2 regions of the Thalassospira sp. ER-Se-21-Dark genome follow, and region 2 is predicted to be linked to the other one. Evidence: predicted binding sites of a transcription regulator. Region 2 holds the regulator's gene; the other holds the start of a gene.
The links. The regulator PhoB, encoded in region 2, activates phosphate uptake and scavenging genes when phosphate is short. The targets are predictions, from matches to a motif close to TNTCATAAAACTGTCA.
Positions count from the first base shown of each region.

Region 1 (10,266 bases), on a different contig from region 2:
AAAACTGGAACGTCGATATCGGTCTTGAATGCGGCATGAAGGGCGTTGCCCAGATCGGCAAGGGCATGTGGGCCAAACCGGACCGCATGGCCGAAATGATGGAAGCCAAGATCGGCCATCCGAAGGCCGGCGCGAAATGCGCCTGGGTTCCGTCACCGACCGCAGCAACCCTGCACGCCATCCACTATCATCAGGTTGATGTGCGTGCGGTTCAGGACGAGATTGGCAAACGCGAACGCGCAAGCCTTGATGACATTCTGGCGATCCCGCGTCTGGGTGACATCAAACCGATGCCAAGCGAAATCCAGGAAGAACTTGATAACAATGCCCAGGGCATTCTGGGCTATGTCGTGCGCTGGATCGACAGCGGGATCGGCTGTTCCAAGGTGCCAGACATCAATGATGTCGGCCTGATGGAAGACCGTGCAACGCTGCGTATTTCAAGCCAGCATATTGCCAACTGGCTCCATCATGGCCTGTGCAGTGAAGAACAGGTGATGGAAACCATGAAGCGGATGGCCGCCGTCGTCGACAAACAAAATGCCGGTGACCCGACCTATCGCAACATGGCCCCGAACTTCGATGACAGCATCGCCTTTGCAGCCGCCTGTGATCTTGTCTTCAAGGGGCGCGAGCAGCCGAACGGTTACACCGAACCGGTCCTGCATGCGCGCCGTCGCGAAGCCAAGGCAAAATACGGTTCGTAACCGCGACACCGCACATCAAACACACGTAAAACAAAAGCCGCCCGACACATTCGGGCGGCTTTTATGTTGCACGAATTTCTGCAGCATAAACTGCAACATTTTTAACGGGGATCAATTCCCCAGCGTCATGATCTCATAGCCCTTTTCGGTGACAACAAGGGTGTGCTCGTACTGCACAGTCGCATCACCGGTATCGGCATACAGCGTCCAGCCATCTTCGCTATCAAGGGCCCATTTCGCGCCACGTGACAGAAACGGTTCGATGGTAATCACCTGCCCCTTTTTAAGGGCGCGACGTTCCTTGGGGTCATCCCAGGTCGGGATGGTGTGGGGATGTTCATGCAGCGACTTGCCAATGCCGTGGCTAGCAAGATTACGGATCAGGGTATAGCCACCCTTGCGAGCGAACATTTCGATCTTAAGGCCGATCTCGCGAATAGGCGCCTTGTCACGCACCACCTTGATCCCCGCCCACATGGCTTTCTTGCCGTCTTCGCACAGTTTGGCGATTTCGGGCTTTGCCGTGCCGCAGATAAAGCTGGCACCGGTATCGGAAAAATAGCCATCAAGCGATGCCGAAACATCGATATTGACCAGATCGCCATCGGCCAGAACCAGATCACCGGGAATACCATGCGCAACCGCATCATTGACACTGATACAGGTCGCACCGGGGAACTTGTATTCGCTTTCCGGGGCTGACACCGCACCGGCATCCTCAAGGACCTTGCGGCCGATATCATCAAGCTCGGCGGTTGTGATGCCCGGGACGATGGCCGCCCCCATGACATCGCGCGCACGGGCACAGATCCGCCCGATCTTGCGCAGTTGTTCGAGTTCTTTTTCGGATGAAATTGTCATGAAATGCTTATTGCGATGCCCTGAAACAAAGTCAAGAAAACCCGCATCTCATGCCAGCGACGACTTGCTGCCGGACGGCTCCCCATCATCAGACGCAAGCACATAACAGTTCTTGCCACGCGCCTTGGCGGCATAAAGAGCATCATCTGCCTGATCGAGAAGCACATCGATGGTCTTGCCATGCACCGGACAAAGAGCGATGCCGATGCTCATGTGAATGGAAACCCGATTGCCGCCGGTAATGAAGGGCATCTGAATATCGTTCAATATCCGTTCGGCCAACATTTTGGCTTCGCCCTCGCCACTCGTTCCGACATGACACACCACCACCATCTCGTCACCGCCCAGACGCACAACCAGATCACCACCGCGCACACAACGACGCAGCCGTTTAGCAACCTCGCACAAGACATCATCGCCAGCTGAATGACCGAACTTGTCATTGATCGGTTTAAAGTCATCAAGATCGAGCATCATGACCGCAAGCCGGGTCTTGTGGCGATCGGCATGGGCAAGGGCATGTTCGAAATAGACATCAAGTGCCAAACGGTTGCCAAGTCCGGTCAGGTTATCGTGATGGGCGATGTGTTCCATCTGGCCAAGGGCCGCGTCCTTTTCCGTCAGTTTGGCCAGCAAGGCATTGAGGCTGTTTGACAGGATCTTGATTTCTCTTGCGCCATCAAAATCAGGAAGACGTTCAATTTCGCCGCGTTTCATCGCCTCAATCGAAAGGGCCATCTTGCCGATCGGTCCGACAAAGAAACCAGCCCCCCACCATGCGATCACGCTGGAGATGATACTTAACGCCAAGCCCCACGCCATGATGTCGCGGCGCAGGACATAAACCGGCTCAAGCGCCTCTTCGACGGGCTGACGCACCAGGATTGACCAGTTCAGACCGGCATAATCAAGATGACCATCGGCCGGCGCATAGCCCGTCAGATATTCTGCGCCATCCGGCCACGTGCTGATCTTCCATCCGATATTGCTGCGCTGTGCCTGCTGCAGAGCATCAAGTTCAAGCGATGATCCGACCAGCGCCCCGTCCGCCCCCAATAGAACTGTGCCATCGGCAGATACGACAAATATATCGACATCCCGATGTATCCCCTGTCCGGCAAAAAGGGTTTTGCGAACATTATCGGCCCATTCCCAACTCAGATGGGTGGCAAGTACACCAGTGAACTGATCATTTTTATTGAAAAGGGGAACGGCAATATCAACAAACTGGATCGGCTCCCCGTTATAAAGCGGGAATTTTTCAGCCAGTAATTTCGCATCGTGAACATCACCGATGAACTGTCCGTTCTTGCCATACTGAAACACCGGTCGCTGCGAAATATTGGCCCCGAGCAACAAGTCATTCGTCGACGCAACAACCGTCCCGTCGCGATCAAGCACACCTATCCAGGTAAAGATCGGGATTTCGCGACTCAGGCGATTGACGATACTTGAAATCTGTTGGGTATCTTCGAGCTCTTGCAGGACAGAGAGCGTGCTTAGGACCGAAACCTCGCCACGGTGGGTCCACATGATACGGTCAAGCTCATCAGCCATCTGACGTGCAATATCAGAAACACCCAGACCAATCTGCTTTTGCAGATCAGCACCGGATCGCTTTCCGACCACAAAACTCATCAGTACGGTCAGACCAACCAGTAGCAGCGCTGTTGCCAGAGCTACTTGCACACGGATTCCGACCTGTAACAACTTGTTCAAGGCTGATCCTCTCACTCTCTATCACCGGGGTCTTCTTTTTGTTTTTGAAACCCTCGGCAGCGGTTGTTTTACCACACCGCTTTTATGAACGTGAATATAAGAATCAGCAGGCGGCTTTTTAAGTAGTTGATTGAACAAAAATACGGCAACCGCGAAGGGCGGCCGCCGCATTACCCATACGGTTTTACGCGCTGTTAGATGTCAAAAAACACGGTTTCGCCATCGCCCTGCAAGACGATGTCAAACCGGTAGACCGGGATCGGTCCACTGTCATCACGATCAGCAATCAGGGTCTTGCGACGGGTTTTCTGTTCGATCAGATTCAGAACAGGATCAGCCGCATTCGCATCTTGTTCGTCGGCGAAATACATCCGGGTATTCAGCCCGATATTGATCCCGCGAGCTACGATCCAGAAGTTGATGTGGGGCGCCATATCCATACCATTGCGGCCCGAAACCCGACCTGGCTTGATGGTTTCAAAGCGATAAAGCGCCGTATCGAAATCCGTTCCCGTCCGGCCCCATCCGCGGAAATCCTCATCGATTTTGCCAGAATTCTGACGATCAAGTTCATGGTTGTAACGCCCGTCTGCATTGGCCTGCCAGATTTCAAGCAGCGCATCACGCAGTGGCGTTCCCGTACCATCAATCACCCGACCTTCGATAATGATACGCTCCCCGCGGGTGTTTTCATCGGCCAGAATGTTGGTGAAGTTATTTTCGAAGATATCAAAACCGGCCTGCTTGGGAATAAGTCCGATATGAACATAAGGACCCGCCGTCTGTGAGGCGGTTTCTTTGAGATAATCAAGGCTTTGCACCATGGATCAGTTTCCTTCCAGACGGTTTTCAAACAGGGTTGAACGACGGCCGCGCAGGACGATGTCAAACTTGTAGGCAATGGTGTCAAGCGGCACGGATCCCTTCAGATCAATCGGCGCTATCAGGCGGTTGATCGCATCTTCATCCGGGATGACATGCACAATCGGACATTCCTTGATCAATGGATCGCCTTCGAAATACATCTGGGTGATCAGGCGCTGGGCAAAGCCGGAACCGAATACCGAAAAATGGATATGGGCCGGACGCCAGCTATTGACGTAGTTGCGCCATGGATACGGCCCCGGCTTGATGGTGCGGAAAAAGTAGTAACCGTTTTCATCGGTCAGCGCGCGGCCACAGCCGCCAAAGTTCGGATCGATCGGCGCAAGATAGGTATCTTTCTTGTGGCGATAGCGTCCACCTGCGTTGGCCTGCCAGAATTCGACCAGCGTATTGGGCACCGGACGGTTGTTTTCATCCAGAACCCGCCCATGCACGATGATACGTTCGCCAATTGGATCGCCATCCTTGGCGTAGTTGCGGATCAAATCGTTATCAAGCGGCCCCAGTTCGTTCTGACCGAAAACCGGACCGGTAATTTCCGACAAGGATCCTTGCAGCGACAACAACGACTGGCGCGGGGAACGCGCAACCGATGTCTTGTAGATCGGGGTGTAGCCTGCTGGCTGCAGCGTTCTGTCACGCTGATAGAATTCCATAATTTTTCCTCCGCAGATGATGCTCCGGACTGTTGAATGCCCGCGTTAAACGCATCCTGCGTGGCTAATTGCATAAAATAAATGCATCATTTATCATCTTATTCATGAGCAATTTTGATCATTTGGAACTGGACGGCCATGCGCTGCGTCTGTTTCTGGCCGTTCTTGAAGAAGGGTCGGTCACGGCTGCCGCCGAACGGCTTGGCGTGACACAATCAGCGGTCAGTCACAACTTGACCAAATTGCGCCGGATCATGCGCGATCCGCTTTTTACCAAATCAGGGCGCGGGATCGTAGCGACCGCGCATGCGCAAAATCTGGCCGAACAGGCGCGGTTTCTTCTTGATCAGATGCAGGCCTTTGCCAGTGGTGCGCATTTCGAGCCGGATGGCGCATCCATGAGCCTGACCATTGCCGCCAACGATCTGCAGCGTGATCTTTTGCTGCCAACGTTGTTTCGCAATCTGGAAGGTGCGCTTGCCAATATCCGGATGACGGTGGTTCCGTCCCTTCTGCCCGGACCGGCCTTGTTGCGCGAAAATCATTGCGATCTTCTGATTTCGCCGCGCCCGCCCGAAGGTGTGGATATCGTGCAAAAGCGCCTTCTGACCGATCATTACATGGTGTTTTATGATCCGGACATGCGCGACGCCCCGCAAAGCGATGACGATTATCTATCCGCGCGCCATATCACGGTGCGTTATGGCAATAATCGCACGCTTGAGTTTGACGACATGCTTGAAAATCAAGGTGTTGAGCGCAACATCGTTTTGCGAGTACCGAATTTTACCGCCATTGCCGAATTCCTGCGCGGAAGCAATATGATCGCAACCTTACCAAGCCTTCTCCAAAAACATGCGCTGCGTGATTTTGCCCGTGCGCCGATGCCGCTCGCGGGTCTTAAGAAAGGCACGCTTGATCTTCCTGTTTTCATGTGTTGGCACCAACGCTATCAACATGATCCATCGCATCTCTGGTTACGTGAACAGCTTGAAGATGTTGCTGCAACCCGACTGCGCATGCCGATAGAACATCCCGTTTCGCAACCCACAGATCAGGGGTAGGCCCCGCAAAGGACATCATGACGATTACTGAAATCATCTATTGGCTTGAACTGGCAGGGGTCGCCGTTTTTGCGATTACCGGCGCGCTTGAGGCATCCCGGCGTCAGATGGACATGGTCGGATTTGTCCTGATTGCGACCTTTACCGGCATCGGCGGCGGCACTGTGCGCGATGTCATTACCGGAGCAACGCCGGTTTTCTGGATACGCGACACCACTTGGCTTGTGACCTGCATCGGGGCTGCCGTCATCACATACTTCACCGCCCATCTGGTTGAACGACGCTATGTCGCCTTGCTGTGGCTGGATGCGCTCGGACTGGCGATGTTCGGGGTCACCGGGGCGGCCATCGGCCTTAATCTGGGCGTATCCCCGTTGGTCGCAATCGTTCTGGGCATGATCACGGCCACCTTTGGCGGGATGGTGCGTGATGTCGTCTGTAATGAAATCCCGCTGATCCTGCGCCCGGAGATTTATATCACCTGTGCGCTGGTCGGTGCGGGGATCTATGTGATTGGCACTGCGATCCTTGATTTGCCGCGCGGGCCGATTGCCGTGATTGCGTTCTTTGCCGCATTCCTGATGCGGGCATGTGCGATCAAGTTCAAGCTAAGCTTCCCGGTCTACAGGGCCCGCCCGGGTCGGGAATACTAGGGCAGCACACCCGCTGTCCCATTCCCTACTCGACGATCAACTGAACCCGGTCGCTTGAAAAGGCGGTCACACCATATTCGATTGGCGCACCAGCGGAATCGACATCGACACTTTCCGTCGAAATCACCGGACGGTTGCGCGCCTGTTTAAGCAGGTTGGCAACACGTGATGACGGAAGCGTTGCCGAAATGCGCGTGGTCTTTCGTGTGTAATCATCAATCCCGAAGCGTTTGAAGGCTTCTGTAAGCGATTTGGTTTCGACAAATATCTCGACAATGCCGTCAAAGCGCGCGGCCGGAAGATAACTTGTCGCGACGGCAAGCGGAACACCATCGGCCTCGGATACCGAAAACAACTCAATCACGCGCGTGCCCGGTTTGACATCCAGGAACTGCGCGATGGTCGAATTGGCTTTGAGGACCTCGGACGAGATCAGGCGTTTGTCGGGCAAGCGATGGCGGCCCGATACGATCTGCGAAAACCGGGTCTTGGAACCAAGCGGGTAGTCAAGGATCTGTTCCTGGACGAAGGCGCCGCGCCCCTGTTCGACACGGACAACATTGGAATCGACAAGTGCCGCCATGGCGCGGCGCACCGTATGACGATTCACCCCAAAGCGCCGGACCAATTCCATCTCGGTCGGCATCTTTTCGCCGGGCGTAAAAACGCCGTCAGAGATATCAGCCAGAAGCTGCTTTTCTATTTGCTTCCAAATAGATAGGCCCGGTTCCCAATCCATTGCATTCCCCGTTCACAAAACTTTCACCGCAAGACCTTTGCCTTTGGTGCTGGATCGTCTTATAACGTCAATAGGTATAGACGTCTAGACAAATTTTGAATTTGTCGACATAAGTTGAAAAGGGATCAGTTTGATGACGGCGCACCCCGCCCCGAATGCCCGGACAGATCAAAACCGGAATGCAGACACCCCCAGCGATCCGCATATTGCCGCGCGCCAAAAATGGATGTCGGTTCTGGCCCGCACATCCCGTGCACGCCTTGAAACCGAATGGTCGGAAAATCACAGCAGTGAAAGCTGGACGCACCTGCGCGAACCGCAAATCGGCATGGTGATGGTCCGCGGTCGTGCTGGTGGTGCCGGGCAGCGTTTCAACCTTGGTGAAATGACCGTGACGCGTTGTGCCGTCACGCTCTCAGACGGCACGGTCGGGCATTCCTACGTCAAGGGACGCGATCGTATTCAGGCACAATATGCCGCCCTGTTTGATGCGGTGATGCTTCGCGACGGATCGGCAAGCGATTTCATCGACACCCTGGCCACCGAACAGGCCGCCGCCAAACGCGATCATGCGCGCAAGGTTGCCGCCACCAAAGTTGATTTCTTCACCCTTGTCCGCGGAGAAGACGAATGACGCCCCAACCCCAATCAACCCCCGCCCAGACAAGTGAATTGCTGCCCGGTTTTGACCATGCGGCATTTGATTCAAACGCTGTTTTCCGCGCCCTGCTTGATGCGATGTCACGGCCCGGTCGCATTTATGATTTGCCGGTCAGTGTTTCCGCACCCGATGGCCTGAACAAAGCCACCACCGCAACGCTTCTTGCCATGGCCGATATGGATACGACCATCTGGCTATCGCCAGACTGTGCGACCAAGGCCGCGGGCGATCATTTGAAATTCCATTGCGGCTGCCCACTCAGCACGGATGTCAAACAGGCCGATTTTGCGATTGCGCGCATTTCCGATGATCTGTCCTTTGTCACAGACCTTGCCGTCGGCAATGCGGAATATCCTGATCAATCCGCAACCCTGATCCTGATGGTCGATGAGATTTCAGATCGCCCGTCCATGACCCTGAAGGGCCCGGGCATCAAGGATACGCATAACCTTGCGATCAAGGGCCTGCCTGCAAGCTTCCACGCATGGCGCGCAGAAAACCATCACCTGTTTCCGTGCGGCGTTGATGTGATTTTCGCAAGCGAAAGCCAGATCGCCGCCCTGTCGCGCACCACTCGGATCGAGGTCAATTAATCATGTATGTTGCAGTAAAAGGTGGCGAACGCGCCATCAACAATGCGCACAAGCTTCTGGCCGAGCAGCGCCGGGGCGATACGGACATTGCCGAAATCGAAACTGATCAGATCGAACAGCAACTCTCGCTATCCGTCACCCGTGTCATGGCTGAAGGATCGCTTTACGACCGCGATCTGGCCGCCCTTGCCATCAAGCAGGCCCGTGGTGATTTGATTGAGGCGATCTTTTTGATGCGCGCCTATCGCACGACGCTGCCGCGTTTTGCCTTTTCCAAACCGATCAAAACCGCCGAGATGGATGTTTCACGTCGCATTTCGGCAACCTTCAAAGACCTGCCCGGCGGACAGATCTTGGGCCCGACCTTTGATTACACGCATCGCCTGCTGGATTTCACCCTGATGGCCAACGGCGAAGCACCGACCGAGGCACCAAGTGGTGAAAATCCGATTGATGAGAACATGCCGCGCGTTTTGGATGACATCCTGAACTATGAAGGCCTTATTCAGGATGAACCTGTGCCGGTTGATGACAATGCCCCGGTCGCCGATCTGACGCGTGAGCCGGTCAAATTCCCGGCCGGACGGGATTTGCGTTTGCAGAACCTGTCGCGCGGGGATGAGGGATTTGTCCTCGCACTCGGTTATTCCACCCAGCGCGGCTATGCCAACAGCCATGCCTTTGTCGGCGAGATCCGCTATGGCACCGTTTCGGTCGAAATCGAGCCAGAAGAACTCGGCTTTGCCATCGATATCGGCGATATCGAACTGACCGAGTGCGAGACGGTCAACAAGTTCAAGGGATCAAAAACCAAGCTGCCGCAATTTACCCGTGGCTATGGGCTTGTGTTTGGCCAGAACGAGCGCAAAGCGATTTCGATGGCCCTGGTGGATCGTGCCATGCGCGCCAATGAAATGGGCGAACAGATCATGGGCCCGGCACAGGACAGCGAGTTCGTGATGGAACATAGCGACAATGTCCAGTCCACCGGCTTTGTCGAACATATCAAGCTGCCACACTATGTCGATTTTCAGGGCGAACTTGAACTGGTGCGCCGCATGCGCGCCGAGGTCGAAGAACGTCTGGCGAAAGCCGAAGCTGAAAATGGCAAATCCCAACCCGAGGCCGCGGAGTAATCCCATGGAACAGACTGTCAAAAATCCGGCCGACGGGGCACCGGACTATAATTTTGCCTATCTTGATGAACAGACCAAACGCATGATCCGGCGTGCCCTACTTAAGGCCGTGGCGATCCCGGGCTACCAGGTGCCGTTTGCCGGGCGCGAAATGCCGATGCCGTATGGCTGGGGTACGGGCGGCGTTCAGGTAACAGCCGCCGTAATCGGCCCGAATGATACGCTTAAGGTCATTGACCAGGGGGCGGATGACACCACCAACGCGGTTTCCATCCGTCAGTTCTTTGCCAAGACCGCGCAAGTGGCCACCACGGAAAAAACCGCCGAGGCATCGATCATTCAGACGCGTCACCGCATTCCGGAAAAGGAACTGCGCGAAGATCAGGTGCTGGTCTATCAGGTGCCGATCCCCGAACCGCTTCGCTTCCTTGAACCGCGCGAAACCGAAACGCGCAAAATGCACGCGCTTGAAGAATACGGTCTGATGCATGTGAAGCTTTATGAAGATATCTCACGTCATGGTCATATCGCGACGACCTATGCCTATCCGGTGATGGTCGATGATCGCTATGTGATGGACCCGTCGCCGACG
Region 1 is NZ_VDEZ01000007.1:36,292-46,557, forward strand. It holds gene FHI25_RS19720 (malate synthase G) at 1-707, shown strand, start outside; gene map (type I methionyl aminopeptidase) at 819-1,568, opposite strand; gene FHI25_RS19730 (GGDEF domain-containing protein) at 1,617-3,287, opposite strand; gene pcaG (protocatechuate 3,4-dioxygenase subunit alpha) at 3,482-4,111, opposite strand; gene pcaH (protocatechuate 3,4-dioxygenase subunit beta) at 4,115-4,828, opposite strand; gene FHI25_RS19745 (LysR family transcriptional regulator) at 4,933-5,892, shown strand; gene FHI25_RS19750 (trimeric intracellular cation channel family protein) at 5,910-6,545, shown strand; gene phnF (phosphonate metabolism transcriptional regulator PhnF) at 6,571-7,284, opposite strand; gene phnG (phosphonate C-P lyase system protein PhnG) at 7,418-7,918, shown strand; gene phnH (phosphonate C-P lyase system protein PhnH) at 7,915-8,538, shown strand; gene FHI25_RS19770 (carbon-phosphorus lyase complex subunit PhnI) at 8,541-9,674, shown strand; gene FHI25_RS19775 (alpha-D-ribose 1-methylphosphonate 5-phosphate C-P-lyase PhnJ) at 9,679-10,266, shown strand, end outside.
Region 1: phnF (phosphonate metabolism transcriptional regulator PhnF) is a predicted target of PhoB. The motif match lies at 7,295-7,310, and genes of this name have one in related genera.

Region 2 (10,266 bases):
CCCGGTTGTCGGTGGTTTGACGCTGGCGCTGATGACTTTGCCGACGATCATCATCGCATCGCGTGCGGCGATCAAGGCGGTGCCGCCGTCGATCCGTCAGGCCGCCCTTGGCCTTGGTGCATCCCCGGTTCAGACCGTGACCCACCATGTCTTGCCGCTTGCCATGCCGGGCATTCTGACCGGCACGATCATTGGCATGGCACAGGCGCTTGGTGAAACCGCACCGCTTCTGATGATCGGAATGGTTGCCTTTATTGTTGATATCCCGGGCGGGGCTCTTGACCCGGCAACGGTTCTGCCGGTCCAGATCTATCTGTGGGCAGACAGCCCGGAACGTGCCTTTGTCGAGAAAACCTCGGCAGCGATTATGGTGTTGCTGGCCTTCCTTGTCCTGATGAATGGACTGGCTGTGTATCTGCGCAAAAAATTTGAACGGAAGTGGTAAAATGGCTGCTGTATCCCAGAGCGCAATGACGGCGGAGCCGTCGGTCGAAAAACCGAAAATGACCGCGCGCAAGCTCGATCTTTTCTATAGCGACAATCAGGCCCTCTATGAGGTCAACCTTGATATCCCCGAACAGCAGGTAACCGCACTGATTGGTCCGTCGGGCTGTGGTAAATCCACCTTCCTGCGCTGCCTGAACCGGATGAATGACACCATTGACGGTGTGACGATCAAAGGTGACGTTACCCTGGATGGTCGCGACATCTATGACAAGCGGATCGACGTGGTTCAGCTGCGCGCGCGCATCGGCATGGTGTTCCAGAAACCGAACCCGTTCCCGAAAACCATCTATGACAACGTGGCCTATGGCCCGCGTATTCATGGTCTGGTCAATTCGCGCGATGAACTTGATGAAATTGTCATGACCTCGCTCGAACGTGCGGGTCTTCTGAAAGAAGTCAAAGATCGTCTGCAATCGCCGGCAACCGGTCTTTCCGGTGGTCAGCAGCAGCGCCTTTGCATTGCACGCGCGGTTGCCGTCAGCCCGGAAGTCATCCTGATGGATGAACCGTGCTCGGCCCTTGATCCGATTGCGACCGCCAAGGTCGAGGAACTGATAGACGAGTTGCGTTCGAACTACACGATCGTGATCGTGACCCACTCCATGCAGCAGGCCGCCCGTGTGTCGCAGCGCACCGCGTTCTTCCACCTCGGAAAGCTGGTTGAAGTCGGTGAAACCGATCAGATCTTTACCAACCCGAAGGACGAACGCACCAAGGGTTACATTACCGGCCGCTTCGGTTAAGCGAGCCAGGAGTACGCATAAATGGCTGATGAACATACCCATATCGTAAGTTCGTTCGACGAGGAACTGACCCGTCTGAACAACATCATTTCGCAAATGGGCGGGCTTGCTGAAAGCCAGCTTATTTCCTCGATCAGATCCATCGTCAAACGCGATTCCGAACTGGCCGAGAAAGTCATCCTGTCCGATCAGCGCATTGATGTGCTCGAACAGGAAGTTCAGGACTTTGCCGTCCGTCTTCTGGCCCTGCGTCAGCCGATGGCAGATGACCTGCGTCAGGTCGTCACCGCGCTCAAGCTGTCAAACGATCTGGAACGCATTGGTGATCTGGCAAAGAACATCGCCAAACGCGCGCAGGTGCTGAACCAGATCCCGCCGATCCGCCCGGTTCAGGCGATCCCGAACATGGCCAAGCTGGCCCAGGAAATCATCAAGGATGTCCTGGATGCCTATATCGAAAGCGACGCCGAAAAGGCCCACCGGGTCTGGGAACGCGATCAGGAAGTGGACGACATGTACAATTCGCTGTTCCGCGAATTGCTGACCTACATGATGGAAGATCCGCGCAACATTACCGCATCGACCCATCTGTTGTTCATTGCCAAGAACATCGAACGTATCGGTGATCACGCAACCAATATCGCCGAAACGATCTATTACCGGATCAAGGGCGAAGACCTGCCGGGGATTGACCGGCCAAAAAACGACGCAGCGAACTTCGCTGTTGTCGAACCGAATGACTGACACGGGAGCATAGGAAGATGGACCCAACGGTTCTTATCGTCGAGGACGAGGCAGCAATCGTAACCATGTTGCGCTACAACCTCGAACGCGAGGGGATGCAGGTTGTCGAAGCCGGTGACGGTGACGAAGCGTTGAAAATTCTGGCTGAAACCCATGTCGATCTGGTTTTGCTCGACTGGATGCTGCCGGTAATGTCGGGGATCGAAGTCTGCCGTCAGATCCGCCGCAAGCCTGAAAGCCGCGATTTGCCGGTGATCATGGTGACGGCACGTGGCGAAGAGGGCGACCGCATCCGCGGTCTTGATACCGGCGCTGATGACTATGTCACCAAGCCGTTTGCCATTGGCGAGCTGCTCGCCCGTATCCGCGCACTTTTGCGCCGGTCCGGTCCGGCGCAACCACAAGGGCAGTTGATCTATTCCGACATCGAAATGGATCTCGCCGCCCACCGGGTCAGCCGCAATGGAAAATCGATCCATCTTGGCCCGACCGAGTTCCGTCTGCTGCGCTATTTCCTCGAACATCCGGGTCGGGTTTTCTCGCGCGAACAGTTGCTTAACGCGGTTTGGGGCCCGAACATCTATGTCGAAACCCGCACCGTCGACGTTCATATCCGCCGCCTGCGCAAGGCGCTCAATGACGTCAAAGGCACGCGCGATATCATCCGCACCGTCCGTGCGGCGGGCTATGCACTGGATTCAGAAACCGCGGCCTAAGTCGGTATAGAGCCCTATCCGATTAAAAAACCCCCGTTGCAGGTTGCAGCGGGGGTTTTTGTTTTAAGGTCGTAACGTCTTCAGGTTTTTTTCTTCACCGGTTTTTCGGCATTCTCCGACCCTGATGGTTTGCGCTGCGGGCGCGGCGCCAGTTCGTTCATCAAAAGCATGTCCGCACGGCGGAATTTGGCGATTTCGGCATCAATGTCTTCCTGCGGCACATCACAGGCGGCCAACACATGGTCGGATAATCGCAAGCCGGTTTCAAGCACCTCGGGGATCGCGGCATCCGCCCCATGGCGCGACAGCGGCCCGATATGGGTGATGTCCTGCGCACGGGCAAAGATCTTCAGATGCGGGTAATGCTGGCGCAAAAGGGCGACCGTCTTCTCGGTCGCATGCGGGTTCCCCATGGCAACAACCGCAATTTTTGCCTCATCGGTGTGTGCCGCCCGGAAAGTTTCCGGTCTGGACCCGTCGGCAAAGTAAACCGGAAGGCCTTCTGCCCGGCCGCGTGAAACCTGCTGTGCGTCACTATCCAGCACCAGGAACGGAATGTTGCGCGTCTTGAGCAACCGGGCCAGAACCCGGCCAACGCGACCACTTCCGATCACCAGAACATGCTGGTGAATGCCCTCGGATTCTTCGGCAATCTTGCCAAGCTGGTCTTCTTCCTTGGGATGAAGCTTTTCCTCGATCTTGTGTCCAAGGCTGATCAGTGTCGGGGTCAGCGCCATCGAAATCGCCACCACCGGGATCAGCATGGCTGCCATTTCAAGCGGTACCGCACCATTCTGGGCGGCCAGCGCAAACATGACAAAGGCAAATTCACCGCCGGCGGCCAAGCTCATCGCCACCCGGATGGCAAGGCCGGTTTCAAACTGGATCGCGCGCGCCAGGACGAACAAAACCGCCGTCTTGATCACCAGCAACAGCACCAGCCACATGACGATGGTGCCAAATTCGTTATAAACAACGTCGGCATCAACCGACATGCCCACCGACATAAAGAACAGCGACAGGAACACGCCGCGGAACGGTGAAATGTCGGCTTCGATCTGATGACGGAACTCGGTTTCGGCCAACATCACCCCGGCGATAAACGCGCCCAGCGCCATTGAAAGTCCGGAAACCTCGGTCAAGGTGCTGGCGGCTAGCACAACAAACAGCGTGCCGATGGCAAACAGTTCCGGGTTCTTGAGCGACGCGATATAGCGAAACAGCCGCGGCAACACATAGCGCCCGACGAGCAACAACAACGCGACCGACCCGAAACCAAGCAGGATGCTCATCCACGGGCTGGTTTCCGTTCCGGCGTCACCTGCCGCTTGCACCATGATCAGGAACGGACCAACCGCCACGTCCTGCAATAACAAAATGGCAAGGGCCGCACGCCCGAACCGGGTATTGAGCTGCTTGTCATCGGAAAGCTGTTTGAGAATGATCGCGGTCGATGAAAGCGCAAGCGCTCCGGCAATCACCAAGGCCGTCGGCAGCGGGAATTCCATGACAACCAGAAGCCCCAGAAGGGCTGCCATCGACACCAGAATTTGCAAAACGCCCAGACCGGCAAACCGCCCGCCAATCACGCGCAAACGATCACGCGAAAGCTCCAGCCCGATCATGAACAGCAGGAAAACCACGCCCAGTTCGGCAACCGTGGAAATGTCTTCGCGTTCGGAAATCAGGCCAAAGCCGAACGGCCCGATAAAGAACCCGCCAATCAGAAAGCCGATGATCGAATTCGCACGCAGCTTGTGCGCAATCGGCACCGCAATGATCGCGGCAGTCAGAATAAGAAACAGCTCAAACAGGACGCTGTGATGCATGGCGAAATTCGTTCCGGAAGGCGGTCAAATAATCAATGGGTATCAGGACCTAAATCCCTGAAAATAACGAGATTACAACGATAACGAAAATAACCCTGCCAGTCGTGGGTAAATTTGCGGCATTTGCGAAATTCACCACGGAATCCTGCGATCAGGTGCTGTGGCAATTGTCACCGCCTGATGACTTGCCATTCGCGCTGCCAAATGCCATCTTCCGCGGGCCCGACAAAGGGCCGGTTTAATCGCTTTTGAAACGAGCAGATATTTTGGAACAGCTAATCCCCTATCTTCAGATCATCGCGGGCCTTGTATTGCTGACAGCAGGTGGTGAATTCATCGTAAGGGGGGCGGTTGGTCTTGCACTTTTGCTGGGCGTTTCCAAGGTGATCGTCGGTCTGACGATTGTCGCCGCCGGGACATCGGCGCCAGAATTTGTCGTCTCGCTCAATGCGTCGCTCAAGGGCACGGCCGATATCGCCATGGGCAACGTTGTTGGCTCCAACATTGCCAATATCCTGCTTATTCTCGGTGCGGTGGCGCTTCTGAAACCCGTTGCGGCCTCGCGGGTCACCGTGGTCCGTGATGGTGGCACGATGTTGCTGGGCACGGTCCTGTTTATTGCCTTTTGCATGTTTGGCGTGATTGAACGCTGGGCCGGGGCGGTGATGCTTTGTGTGCTGGCGGCCATCTGGTACTTCACCTATCAGCACGACAAAAATTCGCCGAGCGAGGCCAGCCACCTGCACGAAGAAGAAGTCGACGAAGTCGGCGAAAAGCCCAAAGGCTGGACCAGGCCGATCATCGCCACCGTCATCGGGATTGTCGCGCTTATGTTTGGCGCCGAGTGGCTGGTTGAAGGCGGGGTTTCGGTTGCCCGACAGTTTGGCGTATCCGAAGCCGTGATTGGCCTGACCCTTGTCGCCTTTGGCACGTCACTTCCGGAACTCGCCGCATCGGTGGTTGCCGCTTTCCGCGGTCATTCCGATGTGGCGCTGGGCAATGTGTTTGGCTCCAACCTTTTGAACCTGCTTGTGATCATTGGCGGGGTGTCGCTGATCGCACCGATCCCGGTGCCTGAACAGATCATGAATTCCGACATCTGGATCATGCTGGCGGTGACCGTGGGTTTGCTCGGTGTTGCCTATGCCATGCGCAAGATTTCGCGCATCACCGGCGTTGCATTCGTGATTGCCTATCTGGTCTATGTCTTCCAACTTGTCGTAGCATAAAGCATATTGCGTTTAATCTGTTCAATCAGTTCGCGGGCCGTCTGTCTCATGACGGTCCGCACACTTTGCGAAGGATCAAGGCACCAATGACAGGTCAATTCCCGAAATCCGTTCTGATCACCGGTGCGGCAAAACGCATCGGTCGTGCATTGACCCTGGATCTGGCGCGCAACGGCTATGACATCGCCCTTCATTGCAACAGCTCGAAACAAGACGCCGAAGCTGTCGCCAACGAGGTCCGTGACCTTGGCCAAAAGGCCTGCGTCGTTTCGGCCGATCTGACCAACGAGGATGCAACCCATCAATTGGTTGCCGATGCGACCAGGCAACTTGGCCCGATCGGGGTTCTGATCAATAACGCCTCGACCTTTGAATTTGATGATGTGCAAACCGCAACCCGCGAAAGCTGGGATCTGCATATGGAAACCAATTTGCGCGCGCCGTTTATCCTCTCGCAGCAATTTGCCAAGCATCTGCCAGACGGCTGTCAGGGCATGATCCTCAACCTGATTGATCAGCGTGTCTGGAACCTGACCCCGCATTTCATGACCTATACCCTGTCCAAAGCCGGGCTTTGGACCCTGACCCAGACGCTGGCACTGGCCCTTGCACCAAAAATTCGTGTCAATGCCATCGGGCCGGGGCCGGCACTGCCTAGTAGCCGACAAACACAGGAAGATTTCGACGCGCAGTGCGAAAAAACACCCCTGAAAATAGGGACAAACCCGCAAGAGATTTGCGACGCGGTTCGATTTTTCCTTGCCGCGCCGGCCATCACCGGGCAAATGTTAGCGCTTGACGGCGGGCAGCACCTCGATTGGGCGCCCAGTGGCGAAGAAGATGCGCCCAACGAATGATGCCCGGCAGTGATCATTAAATCGCTGCCAGACATCGGGCCGGACATGTGTGGTTCTGTTGATCAAACTGCACAGGAAAGCAGCACAAGGAAGACCGGAATATGACCGCAGGCCTTAAACAGGATGCCAAAATTACGACATTGCCCTTTGCCGATGTGCCCCATGCAGATCGTGCAGGCAACCTGCGCCGTGTCTTCGTGCGTGACATGATCATTCACACCTCCATCGGTGTTTATGAACACGAAAAAGAAGCCCCGCAACGCGTGCGCATCAATCTCGACCTTGCCGTGCTCGAAGGCGACGGTGTTCAGAATGATGATATCACCACCGTGCTAAGCTACGAGGATCTGGTCGTCGGCACACGCCGCATCTGCCAGGATGGTCACACCAACCTTGTGGAAACCCTTGGGGAAAAACTCGCTGACATGTGTCTTGCCGATCCGCGCGTCCGCAAGGTGATCGTCAGGGTTGAAAAGCTCGACGTTTTTGAAGATGCAGCTGCGGTTGGTGTGGAAATCGAACGCCACAATATCGCGCGCTGATCGATACGCGATTTCCCGAAAAAATTTACTTTTCCAGACGGCTAATCCAAGGGACTCTTTGATTCCTCTGGCGCGAATCGCTATGGCGCTTATTCACAAGCATCTGGCGAATATGATTCAAAGGAAAATATTCATTTTTTACGACTCTATTACCGAATGATTTCACGTTGACAGTATTTTTATTGTTTAAAATCAATAATTTAATTGTTTTGCTCAATAATTGTGCACTTCATAGAACGTTAAGACTCTCAAGGGGTGCAGGAAGTCACCCCCCGATTACCCACATAGTTATCCACAGTCTTGGTGGACATCTTTTTTGGCATGGCGATTCCCCATGGCGCGGTTGCGATGTTAATCTTTTCAGCTATGTTTCAAATCGCGTTTGCCTGTGACGGCTGTCACAACTTTGAATGTATTTTATTTAAATCTGGAGTGCCTTGATGAAGCCACCTGTTTCCCCCGAAAACCCGACCGGGGATGATGCCCCGAAACGGGAAATCGGTTTGTCGCTTGATGGTGACAAGATCGATGGCGGGGCGGCAAGGGGCGTTGAGGCGATCAAAAATGCGCTGAAAACCATGCCGGGATCACCGGGCGTCTATCGCATGATCGATGACAAGGAACGCGTGCTTTACGTCGGCAAGGCCAAGAACCTCAAGAAACGCGTGGTCGCCTATACCCGCATCATGCAATTGCCGATCCGCATTGCCCGTATGGTGGCCCAGACGGTGAAGATGGAAATCATCACCACCCATACCGAGGCCGAGGCGCTCCTTCTTGAATCCAACCTGATCAAGAAACTCAAACCGCGCTATAACATCCTGCTGCGCGATGACAAAAGCTTCCCCTATATCCTGATCACCGAGGATCACGACTATCCGCGCATCGTCAAACATCGCGGCGCACGCGCCAAGGATGGCAGTTGCTTTGGCCCGTTTGCCTCGGCCTGGGCAGTCAATAACACCATCAACCATCTGCAACGCGCCTTTTTGCTGCGCTCTTGCACCGACGGGGTGTTTTCCAACCGCTCGCGCCCGTGCTTGCTTTATCAAATCAAACGCTGTGCGGCCCCTTGTGTCGATCGCATTTCCAAACCGGAATATGACGAGCTTGTTGATATCTGCCGCGATTTTTTGACCGGGCGCAGCCAGAAAATCCTCAAGCAACTCGAAGCCGACATGATGGATGCGTCTGAAAAGATGGAATTCGAACAGGCCGCGATGTATCGCGACCGCATCCGTGCGCTCAGCCAGATCCGCTCCCATCAGGACATCAACCTCGAAGGTGTCGAAGAGGCCGACGTGATTGCCCTTCATCAGGAAGGCGGACAAAGCTGTGTGCAGGTGTTCTTCTTCCGCTCGGGCTCGAACTATGGCAACCGGTCCTATTTCCCGCGCCATGAACAATCGGCCGAAATCCCTGAAATCCTCTCGGCCTTTGTCGGGCAGTTCTATGCCGATAAACCGGCCCCCAAACAGATCTTCCTGTCGCATGAAATCGAAGGCCAGGAACTGGTCGAAAATGCGCTTGGCATCAATAACGATCGCAAGATCGAATTGCTCGTGCCCAAGCGCGGCGGCAAACGCAAGCTGGTCGAACATGCCCTGACCAATGCCAAGGATGCCCTGGGACGCCGTCTGGCTGAAAGCGCGACACAGCGCAAATTGCTTGAAGACCTGGCTGACAAGCTTGATCTCGAAGGCACGCCGGAACGGATCGAGGTTTACGATAACTCCCACACCCAGGGGACCAATATGGTCGGCGGCATGATTGTCGCCGGGCCCGAAGGCTTTATGAAAAACGCCTATCGCAAATTCAACATCAAGGGCGATATTGCGCCGGGTGATGACTTCGCCATGATGCGCGAAGTCTTAACGCGCCGCTTTGCCCGGGCCCAAAAAGAAGACCCGGACCGCGAAAACGGCACATGGCCCGACCTCTGCCTGATTGATGGTGGCTTGGGCCAGCTTGGCGTGGCGCGCGAAGTGCTCGAAGACCTCGGGATCGAGGATGTCATGCTGGTCGGTGTTGCCAAGGGTGTCGATCGTAATGCCGGCAAGGAAGTGCTGCACATCCCCGGCAAGGCCCCGGTGCGTCTCGATATGAAAGACCCGGTGCTTTACTTCATCCAGCGCCTGCGCGACGAAGCCCACCGCTGGGCGATTGGCACGCACCGCGCCAAACGCGGCAAACAGATGGGCAAAAGCGTGCTCGACTCAGTGCCCGGTGTCGGCGGTGCGCGCAAAAAGGCGCTGCTCCATCACTTCGGTTCCGCCCGCGGGGTTGCCGATGCCGGGCTCTCGGATCTTGAGGCCGTCGATGGCATCAGTGCCGCCTTGGCGCGCAAGATTTACGACCATTTCCACAGCAACGACTAAAAAAGCATCGGATGGCATCTTGCTTTTTGCTGCCCGTGGCGCGATACCCGGTACGCCCTGCCGCCCGGCGGGGCATTTTCGCGCGAAACGTCCATAAATAATCGGCTTGCCATACATGCGATATTTTCCTTCCTGGTCTGTGACCCGGTCTTCCACAGTCATGCCTGATCAACGTCTGCCGTGGGGCGCGATGTTCCCGATGGGCTTGCAGCATCTTGTTGCCATGTCGGGTGCGACCATCCTTGGGCCGCTTCTGATGGGGTTTGACCCCAATCTGGCGATCCTGTTTTCCGGTATCGGTACCCTGATCTTCTTCATCTGCACGGCGGGCCGTGTGCCCAGTTATCTGGGCTCGTCCTTTGCCTTTATCGCGGTCGTCATTGCCGCCACCGGGTATGCCGGATCGGGACCAAACCCCGATATCGGCGGGGCGCTTGGCGGGATTATTGCTGCTGGCGCGCTGTATGTCGTGATCGGCCTGATCGTCATGGCAACCGGCACCGGCTGGGTCGAAAAACTGATGCCGCCTGCGGTCACGGGTGCGGTTGGTGCGGCGATTGGCCTGAACCTCGCCCCGGTCGGGATCAATGGCATCACGGGCGATAACATGCATATGCTGGTCGCTCTTCTGACCCTGCTGTCGGTGGCCTTTGTCTCGGTCTATGCGCCGATTGCGCTGCGTCGGATTTCCATTCTGATCGGGATTATGGCGGGCTATGTG
Region 2 is NZ_VDEZ01000001.1:767,950-778,215, reverse strand. It holds gene pstA (phosphate ABC transporter permease PstA) at 1-445, shown strand, start outside; gene pstB (phosphate ABC transporter ATP-binding protein PstB) at 447-1,250, shown strand; gene phoU (phosphate signaling complex protein PhoU) at 1,272-1,994, shown strand; gene phoB (phosphate regulon transcriptional regulator PhoB) at 2,012-2,710, shown strand; gene FHI25_RS03415 (cation:proton antiporter) at 2,791-4,539, opposite strand; gene FHI25_RS03410 (calcium/sodium antiporter) at 4,806-5,768, shown strand; gene FHI25_RS03405 (SDR family oxidoreductase) at 5,855-6,625, shown strand; gene folB (dihydroneopterin aldolase) at 6,727-7,167, shown strand; partial or broken gene uvrC (excinuclease ABC subunit UvrC) at 7,710-9,545, shown strand; gene FHI25_RS03390 (uracil-xanthine permease family protein) at 9,706-10,266, shown strand, end outside.